Regions from separate parts of the Sphingobacterium sp. 40-24 genome, predicted to be linked through region 4. Evidence: riboswitches for the same ligand, from Rfam matches in the RefSeq annotation. Region 4 holds a riboswitch; each other region holds the start of a gene.
What was found. Region 4 has a riboswitch for S-adenosylmethionine ahead of BGP15_RS05855 (O-acetylhomoserine aminocarboxypropyltransferase/cysteine synthase family protein). Riboswitches for the same ligand answer to the same signal wherever they lie in the genome.
Positions count from the first base shown of each region.

Region 1: linked by a shared signal. The riboswitch ahead of BGP15_RS14205 (5-oxoprolinase) and the one ahead of BGP15_RS05855 (O-acetylhomoserine aminocarboxypropyltransferase/cysteine synthase family protein) in region 4 are both predicted to bind S-adenosylmethionine.
Region 2: linked by a shared signal. The riboswitch ahead of BGP15_RS07615 (methylenetetrahydrofolate reductase) and the one ahead of BGP15_RS05855 (O-acetylhomoserine aminocarboxypropyltransferase/cysteine synthase family protein) in region 4 are both predicted to bind S-adenosylmethionine.
Region 3: linked by a shared signal. The riboswitch ahead of metE (5-methyltetrahydropteroyltriglutamate--homocysteine S-methyltransferase) and the one ahead of BGP15_RS05855 (O-acetylhomoserine aminocarboxypropyltransferase/cysteine synthase family protein) in region 4 are both predicted to bind S-adenosylmethionine.

Region 1 is NZ_MKWH01000036.1:4,572-7,720, reverse strand. It holds gene BGP15_RS14215 (TolC family protein) at 1-40, opposite strand, end outside; gene BGP15_RS14210 (DUF3050 domain-containing protein) at 305-1,075, opposite strand; SAM-I-IV-variant riboswitch at 1,286-1,379, shown strand; gene BGP15_RS14205 (5-oxoprolinase) at 1,446-1,709, shown strand; gene BGP15_RS14200 (hypothetical protein) at 1,740-2,045, opposite strand; gene BGP15_RS14195 (DKNYY domain-containing protein) at 2,209-2,835, shown strand; gene BGP15_RS14190 (hypothetical protein) at 2,852-3,149, opposite strand, start outside.
Region 2 is NZ_MKWH01000021.1:175,799-178,947, reverse strand. It holds gene BGP15_RS07620 (hypothetical protein) at 1-808, shown strand, start outside; SAM riboswitch class I at 1,038-1,140, shown strand; gene BGP15_RS07615 (methylenetetrahydrofolate reductase) at 1,211-2,167, shown strand; gene BGP15_RS07610 (glycosyltransferase family 117 protein) at 2,409-3,149, shown strand, end outside.
Region 3 is NZ_MKWH01000055.1:211,486-214,634, reverse strand. It holds gene BGP15_RS20240 (sensor histidine kinase) at 1-188, shown strand, start outside; gene BGP15_RS20235 (response regulator transcription factor) at 291-980, shown strand; SAM riboswitch class I at 1,165-1,268, shown strand; gene metE (5-methyltetrahydropteroyltriglutamate--homocysteine S-methyltransferase) at 1,347-3,149, shown strand, end outside.
Region 4 is NZ_MKWH01000017.1:4,183-7,331, forward strand. It holds gene BGP15_RS05850 (FUSC family protein) at 1-784, shown strand, start outside; SAM riboswitch class I at 967-1,079, shown strand; gene BGP15_RS05855 (O-acetylhomoserine aminocarboxypropyltransferase/cysteine synthase family protein) at 1,341-2,651, shown strand; gene BGP15_RS05860 (homoserine O-acetyltransferase family protein) at 2,685-3,149, shown strand, end outside.

The DNA of each region.
Region 1 (3,149 bases), on a different contig from region 4:
GGGCGAAGGTGTCCGAAATAGCGCATACTAACAATCCCATGGTTAGTATGCCTTTTGCCCAATAGGGAGGAAAAAAGTTCACGTGTGCTATGTAATTTTTTTGCGTTGCAAACTTAGACACTTATTGGAACTTGGATTTCTTCACAAACGCCAATATGTTATGGAAAAAAGACATTTTTTCATCAATTCAAACAAAAAGACCAATATCTGCCAATAAGTCCTTACAATATCCTTTTTTACAGCACATAAAAAAGGCCTTTCAAATCGTGATTTGAAAGGCCTTTCTCGATGGTATAATAATAGATTATCCATATAAGGAATCTTCTATTGCATTCCACAGCTGGATTCTTTTTTGTAGCGCAATTTTACTGATCTCTTTCATTTCCGTCCATTTAACCTCATCGTCCTTGGCAAGATCTGTGATCATCTGCATCGCCAACGGTCCATGCTCGTCGCCGTCAAGATCAATATGGCGTTGAAAATAATAAATAAAGCTATCCAGATTGGCTGTAGGAAAGTTTGTTTTAATCTCTTCCAAAATAGAGGTAAACATTCCCGGGATAAGATCTTCGCGTCCAAATGTAAATGCTGCGGCAATTTTATGCACCTCGCCCTCAGCAATCACTTCGAATGTAAAATTCAAAAAGTCTTTGATCCGCTTGTCCAATGTGGTCGTTGCAATGACATCGAATATGTTGTTCGATTTTTTGGCTTGAGCAATAAATTTGTTGACCAGATGAAGGTCGGCACCCATGGCATCCATGGCGTCCAGATACATCTCAAAGTGGCTCAAACGGCGGCCATCAATGTATTCATCCGATTCCTCAGCCAATACAATTTCGTTGATTAGATAGCGTGTTGATGGATGCTCACTCGCAAACCAAGGTAAAGTCGTACAGGTCAATTTAATCTGTAAAGCTTTTAGTAAAGACATAAAATCCCATACAGCGTACACATGCCCTTCTGTAAAAGAACGTAGATTCTTGATCGTTTTGATCTTACGATACAAAGGGTGTTGCAATAATACCTCGCGTTCGGCAGCAATGTATTCGTTAATTTCCGCAATTCTATTCATGGCGCAAAAGTATTGTCTTATCTCTGTTTTTAAAAGTATTTTCGATGAGATTACAGTAACATGATAAATTTTTCGCCCAGCTATCCGCTTCATAACCAAATCACAGCCAACAACGCGCCTCGCTTTTGACCTCCCTATTCCTGTTGTTAGCGCTCATTTACCCTTAAAAACAAAAATATTTTTTATTATAAAAAATAATCTACTATATTTGTAGAGTATTCAGAATTGCATGATGCAATACCAACCGAGTGGAGGCACCGCGGTGGTAAATTAATACGGGTTTCGACCAAAATAAACGTCACAGAACGATTATTTTCCCAACAAGATCTGGATACAGTTTATGGTTTAATCCTTTAAATTTTTAAATTGTATGGCTACTACAACAAATCTTTACCAACACTTACTGGAAAAATTCAGTTATTACTCAACAGATGAACTGATCCAGCTCAACAATGACACGATTTTAGGACAAGGCTGGGGTTCAGCCAAAGCAACCTTTAGAACAGCTTTGATCAGTACGTTCTCCAAAAGAGGACTGGATCTTTCCAACATCATTTCCAAGGAAGACGGTTTTACCTCGGTGAAGCATGTCCCTGTACGCTTGGAACAGAATGTCCTGATTCCTTTACAGTAATCGTTATCGGCAAAAAAAGGTAGGCCTAGCCTACCCTTTTGTCAATGAGTGATGATATTTTAACGTATGATTGAGTGAATGTGCGGTCTGCCGGGCATCGTCCTGATAGGACGATAAATCTTGGCAGGCTCTGATATCTGCTACATCCACCTTGTTTCTTACTTTGCTGATGACCTGATTTAATTCCGATTTCCAGTTGCCCGGATCGCCAAAATCGTCCACCCAATTTTTGTTGATAAACCTTTTATAGTTCAAAAGCAAAATATACAATTCCTCACCACTACCGGCGCGATTGATTGACGTGCGCCAGTTCTCTAATTTTTCTTTAAAACTCATAACCAGCAATATACAAAAAAATATTTGGATTCCAAAATAGTTGCATTTGAAACGGATAAGGATAACGAGAAATAAAATGATAAAATGATTAAACCTTCGGTGAATTATCTTGGTCATAAAGGAGGGATTCAATATAAATATCATATTATAAAACAGATACATTATGGCCTTTATCCACTTAAAAAATATGCTTGTTATTTCCTTTGCATTGCTATGTATATTGGGGAAAAGTATTGCTCAACAAGGTCGTCACAATAAAAGATCTACGTCTCAGACGACGTTTCGACATGACAGAGAAAACGATTATGTCAACATAGGCAACCGGATCTTCTACAGGGATAAGATGGTCGAAGGTGTCGATGCACGATCTTTCAAAGACCTCGGCAATGCTTATGCAATAGACAACTGGAATGCCTATTATCGTGGCGTTAAGATTAAAGATGTATCGCCACATTCTTTCCAATCACTTGGTTGGGGATATGCCAAAGATAGTTGGAATGCCTATTATCGTGGCGTTAAGATTAAAGATGTCTCTGCGCCCAGCTTTAAAATACTGGATGAAGGATATGCCAAAGACAGCTGGAATGTTTATTATAGAGGCAATCAAATAAAAAATGTATCCGCCCAAAGCTTTGTTCTTCTCGGTGACGGATACAGTAAAGATAGCTGGAAAGTCTATTATTTTGGTCAAGAGATAAAGGATGCAACTGCTTTCACATTTAAATATCTGGGTAAAGGTTATGCGAAGGATAACTGGAATGAATATTATAGAGGAAAAAAATTGGAATAGAAAATAGACCACGGGATTATTCTATCGAATAATTCCAATTTCCTAATACTTTCGGTATCTCCCAGGATTCGGCTTTGGCCTTATAATCATTAAAGTGACCTTTTTCCCAGGTGGTAATATGATAACCTTTGCAGAACTTACAATAATAGGCCCTTTTGCAGGCGTCTTTACCCATCCTGTGTTTGATACGTTTACCATCCAGTTTGTTTCTCATCCGGGATCTGAACTTAAAGTGAAGCATTGCCCATTGCGCCTCAATTAAAGAAGGAAATCCAACTTTACCAGTAGCTCGGCATTTCCAGGTATTGTCCCTT
Region 2 (3,149 bases), on a different contig from region 4:
GTGTACTTTCTTTGGGAAGAAAAAGGAGTTTCCTGAAGGTAACTACCAAATGATATTGGGCTATCCAAATGATGAGTATCATAAATTAAAAAGAGAATCTCCCCAAAATGTGGAGGCAGATACCTATGGTAATGATCCTATTCTATACCGATCCTTTCTTTCGCTTCATGATAAGGACCAGTTTGTCATGGCGATTGATGATATCTTACTCTTTGGTAAGTACAAATTTGACGGTGATAGATTAGAATTGACGGATGAGAAAAAAGGTAGTGTCGCTTTGGATATTGTTAAAATAAAAAAAGATTTTGTTCAGCTGAGAGGTGATTTTTCACAGTTTAGCTCAGCACGTATACCCACTAGTGAAAGACTTTATATCAACTTTGTGTTAGATAAAACCCTTATCCGGGAAACGCCCAGTAAATTTGATAGCCAAGTGAATTTATGGCGAAATGCTCCGGTAAAATCAGAAAGTGAAAAGGAGATAAAAGCGAGGGCCTTGAATTTCGTAGATTATTCTATCGCTTATTTCCAACACATATCAAGCTCTGGCACCCATCACGATTATCGAATGGATGGTGTCGAATCACCAATTATTTATGCCGAGAATGGCATTGTGCTCAAGGCATGGGCAGATGTTCCTGATTCTTGGAAGGAATTATTTTACAACGAAAAAGAGGCATTAGTCGCCTATCACTATTTATTTGACGGATTTAAATATGGATCGAAAGAGGAGTACCATGTTAAAGGACTCTTATTGGTCACATTTTATCTCAAAAATTTACGAAATTCTTTGGCAGCTAATCTTTAGCCAATGTTCTTGTGGCATAGTCAATCTCTTCGCTGTCTATGATCCTCGATCGTTAATTCTACTGGTTTTTCTAGGTCTTTAACTATTGGTATGGTGAAGAATCCTGTCGTTGCATGGATACAAAGCTAAAGTGACGTTGAAACATCGTTTATTGAAGTCTTTTTGCTGCTATTTTTGCCTTTTCGAAAAATAATTTTTGTCTTTTGATTTTTTAAAACGATATTAGCAACGCTTATAGAGAAAGGCCGAGGGACTAGACCCGTTGAAGCCTTAGCAACCTGTATTGTTCAAGGTGCTAAATTCTACCCTACTCCATGTGGGAAAGATAAGTTACATGTAGATAAACGATTCCTCGACGTGTGCGTTTCGATGTAAGCCAACCAAACTAAAAACAGTTTTTTAATGAAGATTATCGATCATATCCAGAATGCCAAAGGAAAAACATTGTTTTCTTTTGAGCTATTGCCACCGGCGAAAGGGCAGGGCATCCAAAGTATTTTTAAAACCATGGATGAACTGATGGAGTTTAAACCTCCTTTTATCGACGTCACCTACCATCGGGAAGATTATATCTATAAAGAGCATGCGAGTGGATTACTGGAACGTGTTTCCTATCGTAAACGTCCTGGGACAGTGGCGATATGTGCGGCCATCATGAATAAATATAAAGTGGATGCGGTGCCACATTTGATATGTGGGGGTTTTACAAAAGAGGAAACTGAAAATGCATTGATCGATTTGAACTTCCTGGGGATAGATAACGTTTTGGTGTTGCGGGGTGATGCACGTAAGGGCGATGCCGATTTTATACCAACCGATGGTGGACATGCTTTTGCAACAGACCTATTGGAACAGGTAACCGATATGAATAAAGGAAAGTATCTGCATGAAGACATTATCACGTCGGAAAAGACTGATTTTTGCATCGGAGTAGCCGGGTATCCCGAAAAGCATTTTGAATCTCCAAATTTCAATACTGACTTTAAATATCTGAAACAAAAAGTCGATATGGGAGCAGAGTTTATTGTGACTCAGATGTTCTTTAATGTTGAAAAATACAAGGAATTTGTAACAAAATGTAGGGACAATGGAATCCATGTGCCCATTATTCCGGGATTAAAACCACTGACAACAAAAAAGCAATTGGTGACCTTGCCAAGAATTTTTCATTTAGATATTCCAGAGGAACTGAGTGACGCTGTCGCGGCATGTAAAACGAATGCCGACGTCAGACAGGTAGGTGAAGAGTGGTTGGTACAACAGTGTCAGGAGCTGATTAAATTTGGCGCTCCGGTATTACATTTTTATACGATGAGTAATCCTGGTCCAACAAAGAAGATTGTTGAAAAACTAGCCTAACTCATAAAATGATAAAAAAGGGAGCAGATAAGCTCCCTTTTTTATGATAATTCATTGTGAAAGCCTGAAATAGGTTGAAAGTCTCGGCAGCGTGGTTTAGGTCGATCTCTATATTCAGTGTTGAATAGCCTGTTTACAGTCAGGTACTGGTGTTAAATAGTGTTAATTCGTGTGTCGGAGTCAGGATAACTTTTTAACTTAAAGTGCTAAAAAGGATTTTAACAATAGACCAATTGACCTTATGACGTACAATAGATTAAATTCTCTACTCGGTTTTGCTTGCGGACTAATTGCCACCTGTGTATATATCGCTACAGTTGAAAAGACGGTAAGCTGGTGGGATTGCGGTGAATTTATAGCCTGTGCCTATAAATTGGAGGTGGCACATCAACCGGGAGCACCATTGTTTCTTCTTATTCAGAATATATTTTCTAATCTCGCTTTAGGGAATAAGGGGCAGATCGCCTATTGGATGAATATAGGTTCTGCAGTTTGCAGTGGAATTACTGTTACCTTTTTATTTTGGACAATAACCGCCATTGCTAAAAAGCTACTCAACAAAGACAAACAAGCTTCTTTGTCAACCTACCTGCAGATCTTCGGCGCAGGAGTTGTCGGTGCAATGGCATTTAGTTTCAGCGATTCATTTTGGTATTCGGCAGTAGAATCTGAAGTTTATGCAATGTCTTCCTTATGTACAGCAGTTGTATTTTGGGCAATTTTAAAGTGGGAAGTCCGTGCAGATGAAGACGGTAGCGATCGTTGGCTGGTTTTTATTGCTTTTGTTATGGGGCTTTCGATCGGAGTGCATCTATTAAATCTTTTAGCAATCCCGGCTATCGCGATGGTTGTTTATTTCCGAAGAGCGCGACAGGTTAATGCGAAAGGGACAATAAAAGCTTTCCTCGTCGGAGTGCTGATCTTGGGGGCCGTTTTGTGGGGAATTATTCAATGGTTAGTCGGTCTAGCGGCTAAAGTGGAT
Region 3 (3,149 bases), on a different contig from region 4:
ATCACCTGCAAAAGATTTTCGACCAGTTTTACCGTATTCCAACTGGGAATGTTCATAATGTCAAAGGATTTGGCCTTGGCTTAAGTTATGTACAGGACATTCTGAGAAGGCTGAACGGAAAAATTACAGTTAAAAGTGAAAAAGATAAAGGCACGACCTTTGAAGTAATTTTGCCTATTAAAAAATAAAACGTTCCTTTTTTGTATATTTCCTCTTTAAAAAATTTCAAAGGTTGAGGAAGGCTGATTTATCAGCATCAAGGGACATTGGTGAAAATTAATATATTCATTATGCAAAAGATATTATTAGCAGAAGATGATCCTAATTTGGGGGATCTTTTAAAAGACTATCTCGAATTAAAGGGAAAATTTGACGTCACATTATGCACGGATGGAGATGAAGCGATTTCTCAATTCAAAAAAAATAACTACGACCTTTGTATTTTTGATGTCATGATGCCAAAAAAGGACGGATTTACAGTTGGACGTGAAATCAGAAAAACAAACAATACTGTTCCTATTATCTTTGCCACAGCAAAGGGGATGATGGAAGATAAGACCGAAGCCTTTGAGCTAGGAGGAGATGATTATATCACCAAGCCTTTTCGAGTGGAAGAATTATTGCTCCGCATCAATGCTTTGCTGAAACGCAGTGTTCGAGACAAAGAAGAAGAAGTGGTTGCGGATAAATTTGAAATTGGCGATTATTTCTTTGATTATACAAGTCAGCAGATTTCTTACAAAGGACAGATGCAAAAACTCTCCACGAAAGAAGCTGAACTACTCCGCTTGCTTTGCTTAAAGAAAAATGATGTGCTGACCCGGGAAGAAGCGTTGTTAAAAATATGGCATGATGATAACTATTTTACGGGTAGAAGTATGGATGTATTTCTCAGTAAACTTCGTAAATATCTAAAAGAAGATAGCAAAGTTGAAATTGTCAATGTGCACGGAAAAGGTTACAAACTTTTGGTCAGCTAAAAAAAGGGGAATGAAAAATATAGTCATTCCCCTTTTTATGCTACACACGTATTCAAGCGTGACTTACTCGAATTCGTGGATGAAAATAAAAGAACAAAACAATTTCATCCTTAGTAGAATATAAAAAATTGACGCACTTTTATAAAAAATTTGCATTTCAAAAAGAAATGTTCTAACTTAGCGTCGCTTATAGAGAAAGGCAGAGGGAATAGACCCGATGAAGCCTTAGCAACCTGTCCCTTGACAAGGTGCTAAATTCTACCCTACTTGATATGGGAATGATAAGCCGAAGTCACCAAATTCTAGTGTGTCCTTCTCTCTCTAGCAAGAAATATAGTTGAAAAAGAAATATTAAAAACATTCATTATGTTATTGACTAACAATTTAGGTTACCCTCGTGTGGGCGCGTTCCGCGAATTGAAAAAAGCCAATGAGGCCTATTGGGCTAAAAAATCTTCTGTTGAGGAATTATTGGACACAGCAAAAAAAATTCGTGAAGGCAATTGGAAAACACAAAAAGATGCTGGAATAGATTTGATCCCTTCCAATGATTTCTCTTTTTACGATCAAGTATTGGATTTAACCCTCACTGTTGGTGCAATTCCTGCTCGCTACCATTCTTTATTGAATAAAGTAGACAACAATTACAGTTTAGATCTATATTTTGCCATGGCGCGCGGTTTCCAACAAGAAGGAATCGACGTGACTGCAATGGAAATGACCAAGTGGTTGGATACGAACTACCACTACATGGTACCAGAATTCACAAAAGATCAAGAATTCAAATTGACTTCCGAAAAATTCTTAAATGAATACAACGAAGCAAAAGCATTGGGCATCGATACTAAACCAGTTCTATTAGGTCCTATTACATACCTTTTGATCGGTAAAGAAAAAGAAGCTGGCTTCGACCGTATCGATTTATTGGATAAACTTATTCCAGTATATGAGCAAATACTAGCTAAATTAGCTGATGCTGGTGCACAATATGTTCAGATTGACGAGCCTTTCTTAGCATTGGATTTAGATGCTAAAGTAAAAGCTTTATATCAACCTACTTTCGAAAAATTAGCTGCAGCAGCAAAAAATATCAAATTAATCGCAACGACTTACTTCGAAGCTTTAAAAGACAACGAAGATATCGCAGTTAACCTACCTATCCATGCTTTACATTTGGATCTGGTACGCGGTGAAAACCAATTGGATACGGTATTGGCTAAAGTTCCTGCTTCATTAACATTATCTTTAGGTATTGTTGAAGGCCGTAACATCTGGAAAAATGATTACGAAAAATCATTGGTTAAAATCAAACAGGCTGTTGATGCATTAGGAAAAGACCGTGTATGGGTAGCTCCTTCTTCATCTTTGTTGCACGTTCCTTTTGACTTAGACAATGAACACAATGAACAATCGCTACCAGCTGAAGTAAAAAACTGGTTAGCATTTGCTAAACAAAAATTAGCTGAAGTAAAAGACTTAGCCGTACTAGCGGAGGGAGAAGTTGATGCTGAAACAGCAAAACGCTTCGAAGCGAACAAAGCGGCTGCTGAAAGCCGTCGTACCTCTCCATTGATCCACAAACCAGAGGTTAAAACACGTACAAGCAATATTACTGATGACGATGCAAAACGCACTTCAGCATTTGCAGACCGTAAAGCAGCGCAACAAGCGAAATTCAACTTACCGGCGTTCCCGACCACAACTATCGGTTCATTCCCACAAACGAAAGATGTTCGTAAATGGAGAGCAGATCTGAAAAAGGGTGCTATTACGCAGGCAGAATACGATAAAGCAATCGCAGAAGAAACAGAAAACACCATCCGTCTTCAAGAGCAATTGGATATCGACGTATTAGTACACGGCGAATTCGAACGTAATGACATGGTTGAATACTTCGGTGAACAATTGGCTGGTTACGCTTTCACACAAAATGGTTGGGTACAATCTTACGGTTCACGTTGTGTAAAACCTCCGATTATCTATGGTGACGTATACCGTCCTGAAGATATGACTGTCCGTTGGTCTTCATATGCACAATCATTGACAAATCGTCCGGTTAAAGGTATGTTGACTGGTCCTGTAACAATCTTACAATGGTCTTTCGTACGTAACGATCAACCGCGCTCAACAACGACTTACCAAATTGCATTGGCGATCTTGGATGAAGTA
Region 4 (3,149 bases):
GATCGGTATTTTATTTTTGGATTTTAAATATACCTATTGGATCTTACTGACGATCGCTATTGTTGCCAGGCCAGCATTTTCAATGACAAAAACCCGTAATATAGAACGTATTGTCGGTACATTCTCGGGTATTATAGTTGGTGTGTTCTGCTTAATTTCTATTCATTTTCTTCCAGCACTCCTAACCATAGCTGCATTGGGTCTTTTTGGATTCTTTTTGTTCAACCGATCTAACTATATGGTCAGTGTCATCTTCATTACCTTGGGAATTGTGATTGCACTCAATCTGTTCGAAGGCAACATCAATCTCATTTTAGGCAGCCGAATACTTTTCACACTGATTGGAGCATTCTTGGCTATAGCGGGTTATTTCTTGATACCTGTACGCCAGAGCACAGGCATGGTTCAGCTGGCAAAAGAGGTATCCCTTTACAACGCGCATTATTTCCAGATCATCAATAACCGTCTGTCGGACGAAAGACAAAGTTCGTTTGATATACGACTGGCTCGTAAAAAGGCGCAGACCGCCATGGCCCTGTTTTCAGACGCCATTAATCAAATGAAAAAAGAACCCGAGCACAAATGGATGGATTGGTCACATATTCACCATTTTCAGGCACTCGCATATCAGGTCAATTCCCATTTGGTGGGCCTCTCGCTATCGTTAAACAAAAAGACGAATCGCCACCTCGCCTATGATATCCATAGTAGAATCGATGCGCTTAAACCTCTCCTAACAGATTTAAATCAAACTGCAGAACGGATCAATTTAAAGAAATCATAATACCCGATTGACAGTTACTTTTGCGGTTTCATCGGAAGATATGCGATGCCAATCGGCATGTTATTCAAAATTCCTTTAACTAAAAAATACCATTTCTTTTGCTTTAATAAAAAAAGAGTTTATATTTGTGTCGTCTTCGAAAGAAGATTTCTAATCAACACCTCCCTTCATCAGTAGGTCTTGATTTATAAAGAAGTGGCGAGAGACTGGCTCAATGACCCACTGGCAACCTTCAATTTGTTTGAAAAGGTGCCAATTCCTGTCCAAAACAATATCGTTTTGGAGCATATAAATGACATAAGACAATGATTATTAAATTACTGAAGTCCATTAAAAATTCAGGTTCAACACAAGTGAACCGCACGATAAGCGAAAGTGTAACCCATCGTACAATTGTATCGATGCGAATGCGAATGCGTATGCATATGCACTTCCATGCTTGTTAAAAATCATTTCCGTTTTCTTGGATAAAGATTTAACAGCCCCTTCAAGGAGGTGTGTATGCTTCTCTTTTTACTTTGCAATTTCTTTTTGAACCCTTAAAATCTGATATATTATGTCTTCAAACAAAAATTTAAAATTCGAAACTCTTCAGGTTCACGCTGGCCAAGTCGCTGACCCTACTACGGGATCTAGAGCAGTTCCTATATATCAAACAACATCTTTTGTATTTGAAAATGCCGAACACGGCGCAAACTTATTTGCATTAAAGCAGTTCGGTAATATTTATACACGGATTATGAACCCTACTACGGATGTTTTCGAACAACGTATTGCGGCACTGGAAGGTGGAGTTGCAGCTGTTGCTGTTGCATCCGGCCAGGCGGCACAGTTTATAGCTTTAAATAATATTTTGGAAAGTGGTGACAATTTTGTTGCGGGATCCAACTTATACGGCGGTACATTCAACCAGTTTAAAGTTTCTTTTAAGCGCCTAGGCATCGAAGCTCGTTTTGCAACAGATGCCGAAGCCGATAAAATTGAAGCGCTCATTGATGATAAAACAAAAGCAATCTATGTTGAAACAATCGGAAACCCAAGTTTCAATATTCCCGACTTTGAAAAAATTGCTGCTGTAGCAAAAAAATATGAATTACCATTAATCGTTGACAATACTTTTGGAGCCGGAGGTTATTTATTTAAACCTCTGGAGTATGGTGCAAATGTGGTTGTTGAATCGGCAACTAAATGGATCGGTGGACATGGCACAAGCATTGGCGGTGTCATCGTCGACGGCGGAAACTACAATTGGGGCAATGGAAAATACCCGCAATTTTCCGAACCATCTGAAGGCTATCATGGTTTAGTGTTTTCCGAAGTTTTCGGTGAAAGCGGACCATTCGGAAATATTCAATTTGCCATTCGGGCGCGTGTGGAAGGGCTCCGGGATTTCGGACCAGCACTCTCCCCTTTCAATTCATTTTTATTATTACAAGGACTTGAAACCTTGTCTTTGCGGGTGCAACGCCATGTAGACAACACTTTAGAGGTCGCAAAATGGCTTGAGGCGCATCCACAGGTAGAAAAAGTAAACTATCCGGGATTAAAAAGCTCTCCGAGCTTCGCTAACGCACAAAAATACCTTAAAAATGGCTATGGCGCGGTACTTTCTTTCCAGCTTAAAGGTGACGCAGCGCAAAAGGCCAATAGCTTTATCGACAGCTTAGAATTGATCAGTCATTTGGCCAATGTTGGTGATACGAAGTCATTGATTATTCATCCAGCAGCTACAACCCATCAACAATTGAGTGATGAAGATCAAGCCAATGCCGGAGTCTTCAAAGGCTTATTACGTCTTTCTGTAGGAATAGAGCATATTGATGATATCAAAGCTGATTTACAACAAGCTTTTGATAAAATTAAATAATCAGATTTTTTCGGCTTAAAACTTAAACGTAAAATGAGTAAGCATATATATCTGCACCCGGAGCCTTTTGTATTTGAAAATGGAAGAGAGCTTACTGATTTACAAATCAGTTATGAAACATTTGGCAAACCCAACGCAGATCGCAGCAATGTGATCTGGGTTTGCCATGCATTAACGGCCAATGCAGATGTGCTGGATTGGTGGTCCGGTCTTTTTGGAACAGGTGAGTTGTTTGATGCAAACGATTATTATATTATTTGTGCCAATGTCATAGGATCAGCATATAATAGCAGTAATCCGCTATCTGTAAACCCAGCAACCGGACAACCCTATTACCTATCTTTCCCCGAATTCACAGTGAGGGATTTGGTTCACGCACATCAAGTCCTTGCGGACCACCTGGAAATCAAACAAATAGAGATCCTTATCGGGGGGTCATTAGGCGGTCAACAAGCATTGGAATGGGCCGTATCGCACAGTATAGCCATCAACCATCTC